Regions from separate parts of the Eisenbergiella massiliensis genome, predicted to be linked through region 1. Evidence: predicted binding sites of a transcription regulator. Region 1 holds the regulator's gene; the other holds the start of a gene.

Region 1 (9,877 bases):
CTACAATGACTTCTACAAGCACATCTCCCCTGGGGCCGCCGTTGACGCCCGGTTCTCCCATGCCAGCCAGACGCTTGCACTGGCCGTTGTCGATTCCCGCAGGGATATCCACCTCAAACCGCTTCTTCATGGGTACATAACCGCTTCCATGGCAGTCAGTACATTTATCTTTAATTACCTTGCCGGTGCCGTTACAGTCCGGACAGGTCTGTACATTGCGGACCGTGCCGAAGAAGGACTGCTGGGTAAACACCACCTGGCCCTTACCGCCGCACTTGGGACAGGTAATGGGCTGTGTGCCCTCCTTGGCTCCCGTTCCGTGACAGGTCTTACATTCTTCCTTTACATTCAGTTCTATGGTCTTAGATGTACCGAATACCGCTTCTTCGAAGGTTATGTGCACACTGGTACGAAGATTGGCGCCCTTCATGGGTGCATTGCTCGCCCTGCCGCTTCTGCGGGATCCGCCGCCGAAGAAATCACCAAATATATCACCGAAAATATCGCCAAAATCTGCGCTGTTGAAATCAAAGCCGCCGAAGCCGCCGCCACCTGCGCCGTTGTCAAAGGCTGCATGGCCGAACTGGTCGTACTGGCGCCGTTTCTCAGGATCACTCAGTATCGCATATGCCTCCGATGCTTCCTTAAATTTCTTTTCCGCCTCCGCATCTCCCGGGTTCATATCAGGATGGTATTTTTTGGCGAGGACTCTGTATGCTTTCTTAATGGCTGCGTCGTCAGCATTCTTCTCAACGCCTAGGACCTCATAATAATCTCTCTTTTGTTCCGCCATAAATATGCCTCCCTTGGTTCTGCATTCACCGCAGAATCATCTTTTTCTGAACGCAACACTAAGGGACACGGCAGTGCCCCCTAGTGTTGTATTTTTTAAGCTTAAACCTCTCTGAAATCACCGTCAATTACATCATCATCCGGTGCGGAGCCTGCGCTTCCGGCTGCACCGCCCATGTCAGGGCCTGCGCCTGCTGCGCCGCCGGCTGCCTGCGCCTGCTCATAAACCTTGGAGAACAGGGTCTGTGCGCTCTGCATCAGTTTTTCCTGGGCAGCCTTCATATCTGCAACCTGGGATTCTGTCATTTCCTGATCCTTGGTCTGATCCAGCAGAGTCTTCAGAGCAGCCAGATCTGCCTGTACGCTTGCCTTGTCAGCTTCCGGAATCTTGTCACCTACATCTTCCAGCGCTTTTTCTGTCTGGAATACGAAGGAATCAGCTTCATTTCTTGTGTCAATTGCTTCTTTTCTCTTCTTATCCTGAGCTTCGTACTCAGCAGCTTCCTTTACCGCTTTCTCGATATCACCTTCAGACATATTGGAGCCTGCGGTAATGGTGATGTGCTGTTCTTTTCCTGTGCCCAGATCCTTTGCGGATACATTTACGATACCGTTGGCATCGATATCAAAGGTAACTTCAATCTGAGGAACACCGCGTCTTGCCGGCGGGATACCATCCAGTCTGAACTGGCCGAGAGATTTGTTATCCTTTGCAAACTGTCTTTCACCCTGCAGTACGTTGATATCAACTGCAGTCTGGTTATCTGCCGCTGTGGAGAAAATCTGGCTCTTCTTTGTAGGAATGGTAGTATTTCTCTCAATCAGCCTTGTAGCAACACCGCCCATGGTTTCAATGGACAGGGACAGAGGGGTAACATCCAGAAGAAGGATATCGCCTGCGCCTGCGTCGCCTGCCAGCTTGCCGCCCTGGATGGAAGCGCCGATAGCAACACATTCATCCGGATTCAGGGTCTTGCTGGGCTCATGGCCTGTCATCAGTTTTACCTTATCCTGTACGGCAGGAATACGTGTGGAACCGCCTACCAGCAGTACCTTGCCAAGCTCAGATGCTGTGATTCCCGCATCTCTCAGGGCGTTCTGCACGGGGATTGCTGTTCTTTCCACCAGGTCATGGGTAAGTTCGTCAAATTTGGCTCTTGTCAGATCCATATCAAAGTGCTTCGGTCCATCTGCTGTTGCTGTGATGAAAGGAAGGTTGATGTTGGTTGTTGTTGCGCTGGAAAGCTCTTTCTTGGCTTTTTCTGCAGCTTCTCTCAGTCTCTGCATAGCCATCTTGTCGCCGGAAAGGTCGATGCCTTCCTGCTTCTTGAATTCGCTTACCATCCAGTCGATTACTTTATTATCAAAATCATCACCGCCCAGACGTGTATCACCGTTGGTTGCAAGTACTTCGATTACGCCGTCACCGATTTCGATGATGGAAACATCGAAGGTACCGCCGCCCAGGTCGTATACCATGATTTTCTGTTCTTTTTCATTATCAAGGCCATAGGCAAGCGCTGCTGCCGTAGGCTCGTTGATGATACGCTTAACATCCAGGCCTGCGATCTTTCCTGCATCCTTGGTTGCCTGACGCTGTGCGTCATTGAAGTAAGCGGGAACTGTGATAACAGCTTCGTTTACTTTTTCTCCCAGATAGTTCTCCGCATCTGCTTTCAGCTTCTGCAGAATCATTGCGGAAATTTCCTGCGGGGAGTATTTCTTACTGTCAATGTCTACCTTGTAGTCGCTTCCCATATGTCTCTTGATGGAAGCAACCGTTCTGTCCGCGTTGGTTACTGCCTGACGCTTTGCAGGCTCTCCTACCAGTCTTTCCCCTGTCTTGGTGAATGCGACAACACTGGGTGTTGTTCTTGCGCCTTCCGCATTGGCGATAACGGTGGGCTTTCCACCTTCCATTACTGCCACACAGCTATTTGTTGTACCTAAGTCGATACCAATAATTTTGCTCATGATTCTCCTCCATTCTACCGCTTAATACGGCTATTTCATCAGGCCATGCCTGAAATACTTAATTTGCCACCTTAACCATACTGTGTCTTACCACAGCGTCATGATATGTGTAACCCTTCTGGAATTCCTCCACTACGATGTTCTCACCGTATTCCTCATCCTCCACATGCATCACTGCATTGTGGAAATTAGGATCGAATTCCTGACCTGCAGCTTCGATGGGCTTTACTCCCATGTTGTCCAGCTCGGTCATCAGCTGTTTATATACCTTGTTCATGCCTTCCACAAAAGCGGAATCCTTTTCATTCTCCGGTACGGCTGCCAGACCTCTTTCAAAGTTGTCAACCACCGGGAGGATTTTCTCTATCACACTTTTTGCTCCGGTTTCGAACATTGCTGCCTTTTCTTTGTCGGTACGTTTTCTGAAGTTTTCAAATTCGGCCATCTGACGTTTTACCCTGTCTTCCAGTTCGTCTATTTTCACTTTGAAGGCCTCTTCTTTTTTATCTTTCTTTTTCTTTTTGAAGAATCCCTCTTTTTCTACAGAGGAATTATCCTCCGCCTGTTCGGAATCCTCCTGGGTATCCTCCGATGCCCCGGCTTCACCGCCTTCTCCGTTTCCTTCGGAAGAATCAGTATCCGCGTCTGCCGTTTCCTCTGTCCTGGGAGCTTCTGCTGTCTCTTCTCCGGCCTTCGCCTCAGAAGCAGTGTCCATCTCTTCTTCCAGATTACGGTTATCTTTATTTTCCATTTTCTGCTTCACTCCATTCTGTGTACCTGACACTTCTATTTTTTCTTATACAGCGTATCCAGCTGGCTCATGAGATTCTTCAGAATGCCCACGACTCTGTCGTAATCCATTCTCTTCGGTCCGATGATTCCCACCGTCCCTTTCATTCCTTCTCCCAGTTCATAGGTTGCTGTAACAATACTGCAGTCCTTCATTGTCTGTACCGGGGTCTCATCACCGATATATACCTGTATGCCGGTGCTGTTCTCATCAGCAAGTGTTTCCTGAACTATCTGGTTTAATGCCTGTTTTTCTTCAAATGTGGTAATAAGCTGTCCGGCCAGCTCCTTATCCGCCAGCTCCGGATATTTAAGGATGTTGTTGGTGCCGCTGGTATAAATCTCCAGGTCTTCATCCGCCTGAATGGCTTCCGCCACCGCATCGATAATTTCTCCCACCATGCTGCTGTGTATTCCTGCCTGCTGCTTCAGGTTGGCTATTGTCCCCAGATTAATCTCATCCATGGATTTGCCGTTTAAATGCGTATTCAGCAGGATGTTGAGCTTAAGCATGGTTTCCTGATCCGGCGCCTCGTCCACGTGGAGCATTGTGTTCTTAATCACATTGCCTTCCACAACGATAACCGCCAGCACCTGATGTTCATCCACTCTTGAAAGCTGAATGAACTTCAGCTTGTTTCCATGATAAAGCGGCGATGAAATCATTGCCGCATAATTGGTATTTACCGCAAGAACCTTCGCTACCTGCTGGAGAAGATGTTCCATCTTATCTTCCTTCTCCACGAGAAGCTCCTTCAAATCAGCGACTTCCCTGTCCTTCTCTTCCAGCATGCTGTCCACATAAAGACGGTAGCCTTTATCGGAAGGGATCCTGCCTGCCGAGGTATGAGGCTGAATGATATAGCCGAGCTCTTCCAGATCAGCCATCTCATTGCGGATGGTAGCTGAACTCAGGTTCAAATCCGTATATTTGGAAATTGTCCTGCTGCCCACCGGCTCTCCCGTCTCCAGATAGTTCCGGATGATAGCCTGCAGAATCTTCATTTTACGTTCATCCAGTTCGCTCTGCATTACCTCACCTCTTTTTTAAGTTGTTAGCACTCAACCCTTAGGAGTGCTAACACCTTCTGAACATACATTATCACTTCTCCCAAACGTTGTCAACTCGTTTTTTGAAATAAATTAGTGAAAAAAATATGAAAATCATGAACGTAAACTTAAGAAAAAATCAAATATCCCTGTATGAGGAAACATTTTCAAAAGAAACGCCGTATCCTTAAAGAGGCCGGAATCGGACGGATCAGACAAAAGATCCGCCGTTCCTGTCCGGATACGGCGTGTAAATGATGTGAAGTTATATGCAGCCTTATGCTGCGTCAGAACGGTTCTATGTAATACAGTCCTCTGTTCCCTGGGATCAGATGGCAAAGCTGCCGGTAACGTCTCCGTTGATTACATAATATACACTGCTCTCTTCCGGCTTTACATACAGTTCTACGGTTTTGAACTCTTCTTCGTTTCTGCCCAGGTCATATTTCCATACGTCCTTCGCAATTTTTACCAGATCCTCCGATGAGTAGGATTTTCCTGCAAACTGTACGGTTACTGTCTCTTTGATCTCTTCCCTGGCCGCTGCTTTTTTCGCAGGGGCTGCTGCGGGCTTCTCAGCCGCTTTTTTCACAGGAGCTTTCTTAACAGGCTCTTTCTTCACAGTTTCCTTCTTTACGGTTTCTTTCTTTACTGTCTCTTTCTTCACAGCTTCCTTTTTTACAGCTGTTTTCTTTGCAGGCGCCTTTTTGGCAGGTGCCTTTGCCTCTGCGGGCTCTTTTACGGCCGCTTTTACTGCTGGTGTTTTTTCGGGTTCTTTGGTTTCGATTTTGGGCGCATCAGCTTTTGCAGCGATTTTCTCAACAGGTTTTACAGTTTCCTTTGCTTCGGTTTTCTTCGTTTCTGCCATAATTTTTTCTCCTCCTTTAGACCCAGGTACTTTGTCCAAGCACAATACACATAGCAGTAATATACCTGAATATAGGACTAAGTTTACCGCAAAGCCGCGAAGTTGTCAACTTTTCGTCTGATTTCCCGGGATCGTCACCGCAAAACAGCTGCCTTTCCCCGGCTCGCTTTCCAGTTCAATATGACCGTTATAGTACTCCGCAATATGTTTTACGATGGACAGGCCGAGCCCTGTGCCGCCCATCTTTTTGCTGCGTCCTTTGTCCACGCGGTAGAAGCGTTCGAAGATCCTGTCCTGATCTTCCTTTCTGATTCCGCAGCCGTCGTCGCGGACACGAACGCACATATCCGTCCCCCTGGCGCTGATTTCAACCCATACATTACCGCCGGGATGGTTGTATTTGATGCCGTTGCTGACCAGATTCATAATCAGCTCCCGAAGCTGTTTGGCGCTGGCCTCTATGGAGACAGGCTCGCATTCCTTGTGAAGCGTTACCTGATATTCCGCGGCAATGGGTTCGACAGATTCAAAAATTTCCGTAAGCAGCGGCACCATTCGCACCGTGGAGTAGGTCACCTCCGCTTCCTTGGCTTCCAGCCTGGATATCATGAGGATATCATTGATCAGATTTGTCATATTGTCCGTTTCCTTCAGAATCCTGGCAATAAAATCCTTTTTGACGGCCTCATCCGTCACAAAGCCCTGATCCAGCAGCTCCGCATAGCCTCTCACCGATGTGATAGGGGTTTTAAGCTCATGGGAGGCATTGCTGAAAAATTCCTGGCGGATACGTTTTTCCTTTTCCAGGCGATCCATGTGCTCCCGGATTTCCTCCGCCATTTTCATGGTGGTTGCAGAAATCACGTTCAATTCCTTATATTTATAGGTTTTAAAGGTAAAGCTGGGATTGTCGCTGCGCACCTTTTCCATCTCCCTGGAAATCTCATTTAAGGGCGTGGTAATCGTATTTGTAAAACGCACGGCGATGACGACGCTCATGGCAAAAGCAATCCCTGTGCCCAGAAGAAGCACCGGGAAAATCAGTATCATGTAATCCAGCATATTGGTATAAGGAACCGCCATGCGCACCACATAGGGTCCCTTCTTGGAATGAACCGCCACATACAGCATGTTCTCTCCCAGGCTTTCCGAATTCCTGGTAGCAAAACCGGAGCCGCTGCGCAGCGCCTCTTTCACCTCTTCCCTCTCCAGATGGTTTTCCAGGGAATCCACCTGTTCAATTTCGTTGTCCGCCACTACCGTGCCGTCTTCACCGATAATGGTGACGCGGGAATTTTCATCCATGGTCGCTTCATGCAGACGGCTGAGCTGTTCCTGCAGATCCCCGTCATAATTCAGGGAATAGTCCACCACATGAATGGTATTCAGCATGGATTCCCGATTGCTTTTCAGCATATTTTTGCCGATAAAATAGTAAGAAAAAACACTGCTGACCGCGAGGGCCAGCATGAGTATCGCTACGAACCGGAGTAATATCGCTCGTTTCATAATTTAATTATCCCTGTTTTCCGTCTCCTGCGGGAGCACAAAACGATAGCCCACGCTGCGGATAGTCTTGATATATCTGCTGCCTTCCTCGCCCAGCTTCTGGCGCAGGGTACGGATATGAATGTCCAGTGTGCGCGTTTCTATGTCTGCCGTATAATCCCAGAGTTTGTTAAGAAGCTCATCCCGCTCCACCACTCTGGCCCGGTTATCGATCAGATACATAAGAAGCTCATATTCCTTATAAGTCAGAACCACCGGCTCCCCGTTCATGGCCACTTCCCTGGCTGCCGTATCCACACACAAACCGCCCAGACGCACCTTTCCCTCGGACTGCACAGGCTGCTGCTCGGACGCCCTTCTAAGCAGCGAACGAATTCTCGCCGCCAGCTCCAAAACCCCGAAGGGCTTAGTCACATAATCATCCGCGCCGCCGTCCAGCCCCACCACCTTATCGTACTCCTTATCCTTAGCCGTAAGCACAATAATCGGCATACTCTTCAGCTCATCCTCCCGCCCCCTGATAATCCGAATCGCAGAAAGACCATCCATGCCGGGAAGCATCAAATCAAAAACCGCCAAATCCGGCTTCTCCCTCCCAACAACCTCCAACGCTTCCTCCGCAGTCTCAAAAGCCGCCACCTGATAGCCATAACCTTCCAAAGCAATTTTCACCAGATTCCGGATATTCTCATCATCCTCAATCACAAATATCTTCTGCATCCTACTCTCCATTCCGCCACATGCCATTAAATCCTTAACCTGTTTTCATAAAACCCGGTGCCAAGATGTGCCTGGTTCTGGTTCAGCTTCGTGTATGTGGGCGCCGTGCTCTGCCTTCACTGCGGTTCCCTTTGGCCCGGCAGTGTTCCCTGTAAAGGCCGTTTAAAAACGCCGGTCCTTACGCCACGTCTTTTGTGGCGTTAGTACCGCTGCGTTTTTAACCGAGCGAAAGCGTGCCTTTTCAGGGAATACTGCCGGACCAAAGGGAACCGCAGTGAAGGCAGAGCATGGCGCACACATGCACGAAGCTGGACCAGAACTCTCGCCGCTTCCTACCGGGGTTTCTGACAACAGTATATCACTCTTCGTCCAACGCAGGAAGTGGTTTGCGGGATTCGCTGACCACATACCCCGCAATGTTGGTGGCATGATCCGCGATTCTTTCCAGATTGCTGATCAGATCCAGGAATACCACGCCGCTTTCTGGTTCGCATTTCCCTTTGGAAAGACGCTGGATGTGTTTCTCCCGCAGCTCATCCTCCAGCTTATCCACATTCCTTTCATAATCCGCTTCCTGAATTGCATCCTGTGTGCTGGAAAGCTCCCTGGCCTTCAGCGCGCTTTCCAGCGCCAGTATGGTTTCACTGGAAATCAGCTTCAAATCCTTGAAGCCTTTCTTGGAAAAGGAGATCTCATCCTTGCGCATATTTTCGGCAAGCTCCGCGATATTTTCCGCGTGATCTCCTACCCTTTCCAGGTCACTGATGGTATAGAAAAGATTTTTTACCACCTTATGCTGCCCCTCGGTAAGGGAAAGATTATCCACCCTCACGAGGAAGGAGGTGAGAACCTTTTCCATTTCATTTATGATTTTTTCCTTATCAAACACAGAGCGGATCAGTTCCTTGTTGCCTGTCTCCACGCCTTCCAGGGCCGCCTTCAGGTTTTCCAGGGCGGACTGGCCCATCACATTTACCTCTCCCATCACGGTATCCATGGCAAATGCAGGGTTTTCCAGAATACGTTCGTCCAGATGGCGGCGCATTTCCCCTGCCGGCGTTATTTCTGCGATCTCCGCTTCCTTATCATCCCTTATTATATAGGTAGAAAGCTTGACAAGCTTATTTGCAAAAGGAATCAGCATCAGGGTATTGAGTACGTTGAAAATTGTATGGAAAACAGAAATTTCCACACTGTTAATGGCTGCCGCGCCCCATGCCGCATTAAAACGGAACAGGATAAACATGATAATGCCGAAAACCACAGCGCCGATGACATTGAACAGCAGGTGGATAACAGAGGCTCTTTTTGCATTCTTCCCGGCTCCCGCGCTGGAAATCAGGGCGGTCACACAGGTCCCGATATTCTGGCCCAGCGTAATGAACACAGCGGACTGCCAGTTTACCACACCGTTGAGCGCCAGCGTCTGCAGGATACCCACAGAAGCCGAGGAGCTCTGGATAATGGCGGTAACCACAGCGCCGGCCAGCACCGCGAGAACGGGATTCCTGCCAAGGACGGCAAAAGCCTGTGCAAATATGGGCGCTTCTCTGTATGGCTTAATCGCATCGGACATGAAGGAAAGGCCAATAAACAGGATACTGAAGCCTACCAGAATCTCTCCGATTTTTTTCTTTTTTTCTGATTTTGTAAAAAGTACGAGGAACGCGCCGATCCCCAAAAGCAGCGGGGCAAAAAATTCCGGCTTCATTACGCTCCCCCATTCGCTCATGGAAACAATCCATGCCGTAATGGTAGTACCGATATTGGCGCCCATGATAACGCCCACTGCCTGGGCAAGCTCCAGCATACCTGCATTTACAAAGCCTACCACCATAACCGTGGTGGCTGAAGAGCTCTGTATGATAGCGGTGACTCCTGCGCCTACAAGAATAGCCATCAGCCTGTTTTTTGTCAGAAAGCCCATCAGCTTCTGCATTTTTCCTCCGGCTGATTTCTGAAGGCCGTCGGCCATGATATTCATCCCGTAAAGGAACATTCCCAGGCCGCCGATGAAAGAAAACAACATTCCTACATCATTAATAGACATCTCATCTCTCCTCTGCCCTCATCAACGGATATCGCTGTCTGAAACTTACTCGAAATCCTGACGTATCCCTCATTCCGCTTCGGGGCGGTATCTTTTTCCTATGTTTCCGATGAAAAACTGCTGTC
Region 2 (9,877 bases), on a different contig from region 1:
GCCTTATACCGGCCCATTATCTGCGGCAGTGATACAGGCTTCATCAGCATATGGTACGGAGGAGATTTTATGCCCAAAATAGGTACGCCCGGCAGAACAGTTGAGGTACTTCAGAAATATCAGTTTAACTTTCAGAAAAAATACGGCCAGAACTTCCTGATAGAACCCCAGGTGCTGGAAACAATCGTGGACGCGGCACACATACAGGCGGATGACTGTGTGCTGGAAATAGGCCCCGGTATCGGAACCATGACCCAGTATCTGGCGGAACAGGCCAGGGAAGTTGTGGCGGTGGAGATAGATAAGGCCCTGATCCCCATCCTGCAGGACACCCTTTCCGAGTATCCCAATGTTACTATAATCAATGAGGATATTCTCAAGGTAGATCTGGAAAAACTGGTAAAAGAGAAAAATGACGGCCGCCCTGTAAAGGTAGTGGCAAACCTTCCCTATTATATAACCACCCCCATCATCATGCAGCTGTTTGAAAGCCATGTGCCGCTTCACAGCATAACCATCATGGTGCAGACCGAGGTGGCCCAGCGGATGCAGGTGGGGCCGGGGACAAAAGACTACGGAGCGCTTTCCCTGGCGGTCCAGTATTATTCCCGCCCGGAAATTATCATCCATGTGCCTCCTACCTGCTTTATCCCCAGACCTAACGTGGGAAGCACTGTAATCCGGCTGACCAGGTATGAAAAGCCTCCGGTTGAGGCTGCGGACGAAAGCTTTTTATTCAGCCTGATCCGGGCGTCCTTTAACCAACGCAGAAAGACGCTGGTAAACGGCCTGAGCAATGCATCCGGCCTGAATCTGTTCAAAGCACAGATTACGGAGGCGCTGGAGCAGATGGGACTGCCCGCCAATGTACGTGGAGAAACCTTCACACTGGAGCAGTTCGCCCGCCTGTCTGAGCTTTTGTACCGGAAAAAATAAAAAAAGGAGAGGGAATATGGCTGATTATCTGGTGAATTTATATGATATGGATCCGTCCTGGTCTCCGGAAAAGCTGGAGGAGGCAGGAATCACCATCCGCCGCGTCCTCAGCCCGGATAAAGGAAAGGTAATGGAGTTCGTCCGTAAATATTATGAGGGCGGCTGGGAAAGCGAATGTGAACACGCCTTTTCCCACGATCCCATCACCTGCTATATCGCGGTGCAGAAAGGGGAAATCATCGGCTTTTCCTGCTTTGATGCCACGGCAAAAGGCTATTTCGGCCCAATCGGCATCAGACCGGATGAGAAAGGGCACGGCACCGGCCAGGCTCTCCTGCGCGCAGCGCTGCTTGGCATGCGGGAGGCGGGCTATGGCTACGCGGTCATCGGCTGGGCGGAGCACGCGGAAGGCTTTTACCGCAAAAGCCTGAAAAAAGTCTTTGAGATACCTGATTCCCAGGCGGAAAATACCATTTACCGTACGCTGACGATATTTTAACGACAGAAGGATCCGCAGAGGAAAGCTTAATAAACCAACAGTATGGAGAAAATATGATTGAAGCAATCTGTTTTGATATGGACGGCATACTATTCGACACGGAAAGACTGAGCGTGGAAAGCTGGATTGCTGTTGCCGAAAAATTAGGACTGGGAAACATTGAAAAAGGAGTATACGGCTGCATCGGACTGAACCGTACGGACTGCCGCATTTTCCTGAAGGAGGTTTACGGAGAGGACTTCCCCTATGATTATTTCAGGGAACAGACCTCCGCCCTTTTCCAGGAAAGAGTGGAAAAAGAAGGACTTCCTATGATGAAGGGAGCCGGGGAGCTCCTGACCTGGCTGCAGGAAAAAGGCGTAAAGATCGCCCTGGCATCCTCCACCGGACAGGAAAAGGTGCTCAGCCATCTGCGCAGAGCGGATTTTACGGACTTTTTCCAGGTGGTAATCGGCGGGGATATGGTGGAGCACAGCAAGCCTCTTCCTGATATTTATTTGAAGGCATGCGAGCTGCTGGGGGTGAAGCCGGAGAACGCCATTGCCATAGAGGACTCGCCCAACGGCATTCGTTCCGCAGCGGCAGCAGGCATGCTTCCTGTCATGGTGCCTGATATGGTGGAACCTACGCCCGAAATAGAAGAATTGCTCTATCACAAATGCGACAGTCTTTTTGCTGTCAGGGATTTTCTGGAGGATATGCTGTGATGCTGACTCAGGTGCAAAAGCTGCAGTTGAAAAATGCGGTGCAGCGGGTGCTTCATGTGCCCGGAAATTATCGCGGCGGCCCGATAGAAATGGCGGTGGTGGCCGATTACTCCGCAGACGGGGAAGCTTTGGCCGAATGCGGCAAGGAAATTGTGGCCGTACTCAAGTCCATGGGGGATACCTTCCGTAATGTGCGTCTGAACCTGGTCAGATGGAAAGCGGATGACGACATTAATCACGAAATATCCGCCCTTGCCTATTTGCAGACAGGAAGCGCCTTTCAGGATTATGAACCTTTTGCTTCCCGGAAAAGGCTGGAGCTGCTCTGCGGACAGCTGAAAATGTTTCAGGCCCGTTCCCGGCTGCTGCTTCTTATCACAGACGGGGACTTGATTATAGAGGATCAGGCCCTGCTGCGGGAGAACCTGAACCCCTTCCTGTACAGAAAGCTGATATTGATAACTCCGGAAGGGATAAAGCAGGGAAGCAGCCTTCTGCAGAATAATGAATAAAAGGGCAGCTATTCAGTCAGGTCAGTGCCCTTGCTGCCGGGGCCTGCGCTTTACGCTGACACGGTTACTCTGACACAGCTACTGAAAAAGGAGGTAATTTATGAGTCAGGCATTGATTTGGGCGGCCGGCGGAACCGGCTTTACGTTCCTGATGACAACGCTGGGCGCCGCTATGGTATTTCTGTTCCGCGGCGAGATCAATATGAAAATACAGAGGGTCTTTCTGGGATTTGCGGCGGGAGTTATGATTGCGGCGTCCGTATGGTCCCTGCTGATCCCTGCGATTAATGAGGCGGAAAAGGCAGGAGGCATCGGATGGATTCCGGCAGCGGGCGGTTTTGTGCTGGGCATTCTCTTTCTGCTCCTGATGGATCAGCTGCTTCCCCATCTGCATGCTGGTTCTTCGGAACCGGAGGGAATGACTTCTTCCTGGAAGCGTACCACGCTTCTTGTCATGGCCGTCACCCTGCACAATATCCCTGAGGGAATGGCGGTAGGCCTTGCATTCGCCATGGCGGCGCAGAACATGGGGATGGAGGCGGGAGCCGCCGCCGCATTTGCGCTTGCCCTGGGTATCGGTATCCAGAACTTCCCCGAAGGCGCGGCAATATCACTGCCTCTGCGCCAGGAAGGAATCCCTACCTGGAAAGCCTTTCTGTATGGCAGCCTTTCAGGTATTGTGGAGCCGGTTTTCGGAATTCTTGTTGTGCTTGTGGCCGGAGGAATCCAGCCGCTGATGCCCTGGCTTCTCAGCTTTGCAGCCGGTGCCATGATGTATGTGGTGGTGGAAGAGCTGATTCCGGAAGCACATCTGGGAGAGCATTCCAATGTGGGAACCCTGGGGGTTATGGTCGGTTTCCTCATTATGATGATACTGGATGTGGCACTGGGATGAATTAATGGCCGGATGTCCTGCCGCGGGCTGCGGGACACATCCGGCCTCCCGCCAGCCATTAAGCTGGCATGCCGGTGTTAATGCACGCGTATCTGTTAGGCCCGCTGTACATAAAAATAAATTGGGAGGAATTACAAATGGAAAAATCAAAGGTTTATTTTACAACAATGAAAACTTCTTTTTCTGAGAATCTGCCTCAGAAGCTGGAACGTCTGATTAAAACGGCAGGAATCGGAAACATTGATTTCAGCAACAAGTACGCCGCTATAAAAATGCACTTCGGCGAGCCAGGCAACCTGGCATATCTGCGTCCCAACTACGCCTCAGTGGTGGTAAAGGTAATCAAAGAACTCGGCGGCAAGGCCTTCCTCACGGACTGCAACACACTGTATGTGGGCGGTAGAAAGAATGCCCTGGATCACATAGATGCAGCCTACCAGAATGGTTTTTCCCCATTTTCCACCGGCTGCCATGTCATCATTGCCGATGGACTGAAGGGAACCGATGAAGAACTGGTTCCCGTAGAAGGCGGGGAATATGTAAAGGAAGCCAAAATCGGCCGCGCCATTATGGATGCGGATGTTTTTATCACTCTCAGCCATTTCAAGGGACACGAAGCCACCGGTTTCGGCGGCGCGCTCAAGAATATCGGCATGGGCTGCGGATCCCGCGCCGGCAAGATGGAAATGCACAACGCAGGCAAGCCCTATGTGGAGCAGGAAAACTGCATCGGCTGCGGCCGCTGTATCAAAATCTGCGCCCATGATGCTCCCTCCATTACAGACGGCAAGGCCTCCATTGACCACGACAAATGTGTTGGCTGCGGCCGCTGCATCGGAGTCTGCCCCATGGATGCCGTCTGCACTCCCGGAGATGAAAGCAATGATATCCTCAACCGTAAAATAGCGGAATACAGCAAAGCCGTGGTAACCGGACGCCCCCACTTCCATATCAGCCTTGTAGTGGATGTTTCCCCCAACTGCGACTGCCATTCCGAAAACGATATTCCCATCGTTCCTGATGTGGGAATGTTTGCCTCCTTTGATCCGGTAGCACTGGACGTAGCCTGTGCAGATGCGGTAAATAAACAGCCCGTTATCAGCGGCAGCCAGCTTGACCGGATGCCCCATGTACACCATGACCACTTCATTGATTCCGCTCCGGAGACCAACTGGCACTCCTGCATTGAACATGCGGTGAAAATCGGCCTTGGCAGCGACCAGTATGAGTTGATTGAAATCTGATATAGTACATAATCTGACAAAATACATAAAAAAGAATCAGAAAAGCCCGGACTGGCAGTTTATTAAAACGCCTGTCCGGGCTTTTATATGCTCCCTAAAAGCACAAATCGGCTTTTATTTATCCGAAGCAAATCTTTCCGCCTGCTCCTGAATCAGCGCCTGATCCTCAAAATAGTTGATCTTCATCGCATTCTTCACCTCGGACAACGTCCTGGCGGCCTCTGCCTCGGCAGCCTCGCTGCCCTCCTTCAGGATCCGGTAAATTTCAGGAATATCCTTTTCAAATTCCTTTCTCCGTTTCCGAATGGGTTCCAGCTCCTCCTGCATTACATTATTCAGGAATTTCTTTACCTTAACATCTCCCAGGCCGCCGCGCGCGTAATGATCCTCCATTTCCTGAAGATTCTGATAATCAGGGCAGTAGCGTTCAAAATGTTCATCCCGGCAGAATGCTTCCAGATAAATAAATACCGGGTTTCCTTCCACCTTTCCAGGATCCTGTACACGCAGATGACCGGGATCGGTGAACATGGACATGATTTTCTGCTTTACATCCGCTTCACTGTCGGACAGATAAATACAGTTATTCAGGGATTTGCTCATCTTTGCCTTCCCGTCAATACCCGGCAGGCGCAGACATACCTTGTTGTCAGGCAGCAGGATATTAGGGTCTGTAAGTGTTTCCCCATATACGGAATTGAACTTGTGGACGATTTCCTTCGTCTGCTCAATCATGGGCGCCTGATCCTCGCCTACCGGAACTGTGGTGGCATGGAACGCGGTAATATCCGCCGCCTGGCTGATAGGATAGGTAAAAAAGCCCACAGGAATGCTTGTCTCAAAATTACGCATCTGAATTTCAGACTTCACGGTAGGATTCCTCTGCAGCCTGGAAACGGTAACCAGATTCATATAATAAAAAGAAAGCTCGCACAGTTCAGGAATCTGGGACTGAATAAAAAGAGTGGACTTTGCCGGATCAAGCCCGCAGGACAGATAATCCAGCGCCACTTCAATAATATTCTGACGCACCTTCTCCGGATTGTCTGCATTATCGGTCAGCGCCTGCGCATCTGCGATCATAATAAAAATCTTATCATATTCTCCGGAATTCTGAAGCTCCACTCTCCGCTTCAGGGAGCCTACATAGTGCCCAACATGAAGCGGACCGGTAGGGCGGTCGCCCGTTAAGATAACTTTGCTCATGATAATTCTCCTGTCACATAAGAAAATATATTTTACTGCGTTCTATTTTACTCGTTCTCCGGGGGATATGTCCAGTGAATCCGCTTATTTTTTATAAAAACAGCCATAACGGACAAATCCTCTCCGCTGCCTTTTGAAAATTGCGCCTGCCTACAGCATAAGATACAGGGTAAATGCATAACATAAGCTTTATATTTTTTTTATAATTAAATTAGCACTCACCTCTTGACAGTGCTAACAATGCATGTTATAAATGTTATAGAACAACAAAGGGGAACGGCAGACAAGCCGGAGACCTCTTATAAATAATAAGAAATCAGGAGGAATGAACTATGTTAATCAGAAACAACTTTTTCAATGACTTTTTCGGTGATATGTTTGATGACCCGTTTTTTAACAGAGGATACGCTCCTCAGACCCAGCTGATGAAAACAGATATCCGCGAGAAGGACGGACAGTACCTTCTGGAAATCGAAGTTCCCGGCTTTACCAAAGATGATGTAAAGGCCGAATTAAAGGAAGGCTACCTCACCATTACCGCAGACAGGAAAGAGCCTGTGGAAAGAGCGGATGAGAGAACAAAGTATGTAAGGAAAGAAAGATATTACGGAACCATGAAGAGAACCTTCTATATCGGCGAGGAGATTACGGAGAATGAAATCCATGCAGCCTTCAAGGACGGAATTCTGAAGATTATGATTGATAAGCCTCAGCCCAAGAAGATTGAAGAAGAGAAGACAATCATCCCTATTGAAGGCTGACGGACTTCCTTCAGGGTTCAGTGATTACCCTCCGATACTGCCGGCGGTAACCGGTTTTATATAGATAAAGGACAATACCAGTCCCAGACTGTTAAAATACCCTCCCCCTTTAATCCTTTGTTATCATGTTAAAAGGAACCTGCTTCCGATGGCAGACAGCCCACGGAAGCAGGTTCCTTTTTGCAGATACTCCTGTAATCCCACAAAATCATCTTAATTTTCATCAATAAAACTGCGGCATATCACTGTAAAACCGCTACAGTCCGCCCGCGGCTTACACAAGCTTCAAAATATCCCAGGGCTCCGCCAGCCGTACATCTGCGGCTATGGCCTCCGGATTTTTACACCCCCACAGAGCCAGCGCGCGTTTTACCCCTGCGCTCCCGGCACACTGCATATCATAAATGCTGTCGCCGATATAAACAGCCTGTTCCGGAGAAATTCCCGCTTTCTTCAGATAATAAAGCATAGGTCCTGGACTGGGTTTATGCTCCGGGGTATCCGAGGAAGTAACAGAGATGGTAAAATATTTCTCCAATCCCAACGGTATCATATCATGTTCATACTCTTCCTGATTTTTCGACGTTATTGTCCCCAGAATAATTCCCTTATCCCTCAAATGCTCCAGAATCTCCGGAATATCAGGATAAATGGAAACATCATTGGCATGCGAATTATAGAAGGCATCCCATTTTTTCAGCTTCTCAGGAATTCCATCCTCAATCCCCAGCTGTGCCAGAGCCTGGCTCCCCGGGATTCCCAGACAGAAATATAACTGCTCCGGCGCATATTGGCTCCCCTTTTCTTCCAACAGCAGCTCCTGAAGCCCTTTTATAATAGCCTTTTCCGTATTAATCAACGTTCCGTCGATATCAAAGATAAAATGACGCTCCTGCATCAGGCATCCCCTTCCGGTATAAAACCTTCAAAAATGAACAATGTAAAGTCCTTCCGGCATTCATCCATTTCTTTCTGGGAACGGATTGTCCATCCCACCGAAAGCGCATGATAGAAGCCGCAGCAAATCCTTCTTGACAAATCATCCCGGTAAAGCCAGTTGTAAGCAATAAAATCCGGCCTGGCCGCAATGTTGGAAAGCATTTTGCTCAACAGGAAAAAAGGAAGGCTGCAATTTTTGTTCTCCTTGTTGAAATTCGTGCAAAGCTGCCCCCGGAACACATCAGGCCGGTGCTTCCTGTACCAGATAAGCGCGGAAGGATGAAAAGATTCAATACAGTAAACACCCTGGTATCCCCTCAGCTGTTCATTGACTGCCTCAGGAATCCTGTCATCCCTCTTATCCATTTTGATTTCAATGATAAGAGGAACCTGTCCGTTTACCAGAGTAAGGAATTCCTGAAAAGTAGGAATCCGCTCCTGCGTCCCTGCCAGGGAAAGTTGCTTAAGCTCCGCCAGGGTCAATTCATTCACCCGTTTCTCCACACCGCACATACGTGTCAGGGTAGCATCATGAAAAACCACCGGAATGCCGTCCTTTGAAAGCTGCACATCCATTTCCATGCCAAACCCCTTCTCAATGGCCAGCCTGAATGCTTTCATGGAATTCTCCGGAACTCCGGCTTCCAAATCGTGAAGCCCGCGGTGCGCATAATATTGATGAAGCAGTGCGCTGCAGTCCGGCTTATGCAGCCTTGGCATAATCAAGATCATATAAAGCAGAAATAAAAGCAAAATAACAACAATAAGAACTACTAACGTGTGCATGAAAAAAACTCTCCTTTATCTTAAGTCTGAAAATAAGTCTGCATAACCCCATCACTACAATAGTATAAAGCTCTTTTCCTGAAATGTCATTCCAAAAAAACAGGTTGCAATACACACCCGCTCCGTATAAAATGCACATATCAGAAACTGTACGCGCAGCATTGCGCAGAGAGGAGCCAATATGAAATTCAGTTTTGCCCATAACAATTTAAACGTAACGGATCTGGATAAATCACTCCGTTTTTATGAAGAGGCTCTTGGCCTGAAGGCCGCCCGCACCAAAGAAGCCTCCGACGGGAGCTTCATCCTTGCATTCCTGACCGACGGTGTTACGCCTCATCAGCTGGAGCTGACCTGGCTGAGAGACTGGGAAAAAGATTCCTATGATCTGGGAGACAACGAATTCCACCTGGCCTTTGCTGTTGATGACATGGAGGCTGCCCATGCGAAGCACAGGGAAATGGGCTGCATCTGCTTTGAAAATGAGGCTATGGGAATCTATTTTATAGCCGATCCTGACGGCTACTGGATAGAAATTATTCCCGCGTAGCCTCCGGATCCAGGGAAAGGCCGAACATGTCGGCGCATATCTGTCTGCCGCTTTCGGTACGAAAGATACGCCGCAGGACCTGTCCGGCCGTTTCCCTTGACTCATTTCCTTCGTATAGGTTTACCAGAAAATCGGCCTCCACCAGAATCTGATAATCCAAACCGTTGATGTCCGTGTAAGTATGATGATGTGCGATCAGATAACACACCCTGTCAATCACCGAATCCTCAAAATCCAGCGTTTCCAGCATTGCCCTGGCAATGACCGGTCCCTCCAGCTCCTGATGCTTTCCATCCGCGTCCCCGTACTTTTCTTCGCTTACCTTAATTCCGATATCATGTACAATCGCGGCAATCTCAAGAATATTCTGTTTCTCATCCCCAAGCTTCTCCAATTTTCCTATGACGCCCGCAAAATCATGCACCTTTATGAAATGCTGTATCCGGCAGGGATCATTTGCATAATAACTGATCATTGTCTTAATTAGAAGCGCCTTCTTATCCATCGTAATTCCACCTTTCAGAGCCTTTTCTTTCTTCCTATTCTATGACAACTGCAGGCGGCCCACAAGAGCAAATCAGTGCTGTACCCCGAAAACGCTGATGACAAGAAAATAAAACTATAATATAATGAAAACAATCGCAGCAGTACGGACACAGGAAAGGATTGGACTGATGAGAACAATACAGCTATCGGAAATTACCGATAATATAAAAGAAATGTGTATAGAAGCAAATCATGTTCTGACGCCTGACATGGCAAAAGCGTTGGAAACTGCCGCCCGCCGTGAAAAATCACCGCTGGGACAGAAGGTTTTGGGACAACTGCAGGAGAACCTGCAG

Evidence for each region. Region 1 encodes HrcA, which represses chaperone genes, less so after heat shock. Its sites were predicted from a motif close to TGTTAGCACTCNNNNNNNNNGAGTGCTAACA; they were not measured.
Region 2: DXC51_RS28880 (Hsp20/alpha crystallin family protein) is a predicted target of HrcA. The motif match lies at 6,209-6,239, and genes of this name have one in related genera.

The regions. Positions count from the first base shown of each region.
Region 1 is NZ_QVLV01000026.1:26,489-36,365, reverse strand. Features, by position in the region: gene dnaJ (molecular chaperone DnaJ) at 1-793, opposite strand, end outside; gene dnaK (molecular chaperone DnaK) at 895-2,766, opposite strand; gene grpE (nucleotide exchange factor GrpE) at 2,825-3,517, opposite strand; gene hrcA (heat-inducible transcriptional repressor HrcA) at 3,553-4,587, opposite strand; gene DXC51_RS24505 (DUF6465 family protein) at 4,934-5,473, opposite strand; gene DXC51_RS24500 (sensor histidine kinase) at 5,579-6,982, opposite strand; gene DXC51_RS24495 (response regulator transcription factor) at 6,986-7,702, opposite strand; gene DXC51_RS24490 (Na/Pi cotransporter family protein) at 8,061-9,752, opposite strand.
Region 2 is NZ_QVLV01000044.1:2,589-12,465, reverse strand. Features, by position in the region: gene rsmA (16S rRNA (adenine(1518)-N(6)/adenine(1519)-N(6))-dimethyltransferase RsmA) at 70-936, shown strand; gene DXC51_RS28910 (GNAT family N-acetyltransferase) at 953-1,435, shown strand; gene DXC51_RS28905 (HAD family hydrolase) at 1,489-2,142, shown strand; gene DXC51_RS28900 (hypothetical protein) at 2,139-2,654, shown strand; gene DXC51_RS28895 (ZIP family metal transporter) at 2,755-3,549, shown strand; gene DXC51_RS28890 (DUF362 domain-containing protein) at 3,687-4,793, shown strand; gene trpS (tryptophan--tRNA ligase) at 4,908-5,999, opposite strand; gene DXC51_RS28880 (Hsp20/alpha crystallin family protein) at 6,332-6,760, shown strand; gene DXC51_RS28875 (HAD family hydrolase) at 7,035-7,658, opposite strand; gene DXC51_RS28870 (glycerophosphodiester phosphodiesterase family protein) at 7,658-8,485, opposite strand; gene DXC51_RS28865 (VOC family protein) at 8,667-9,035, shown strand; gene DXC51_RS28860 (HD domain-containing protein) at 9,022-9,540, opposite strand; gene DXC51_RS28855 (fumarate hydratase) at 9,710-9,877, shown strand, end outside.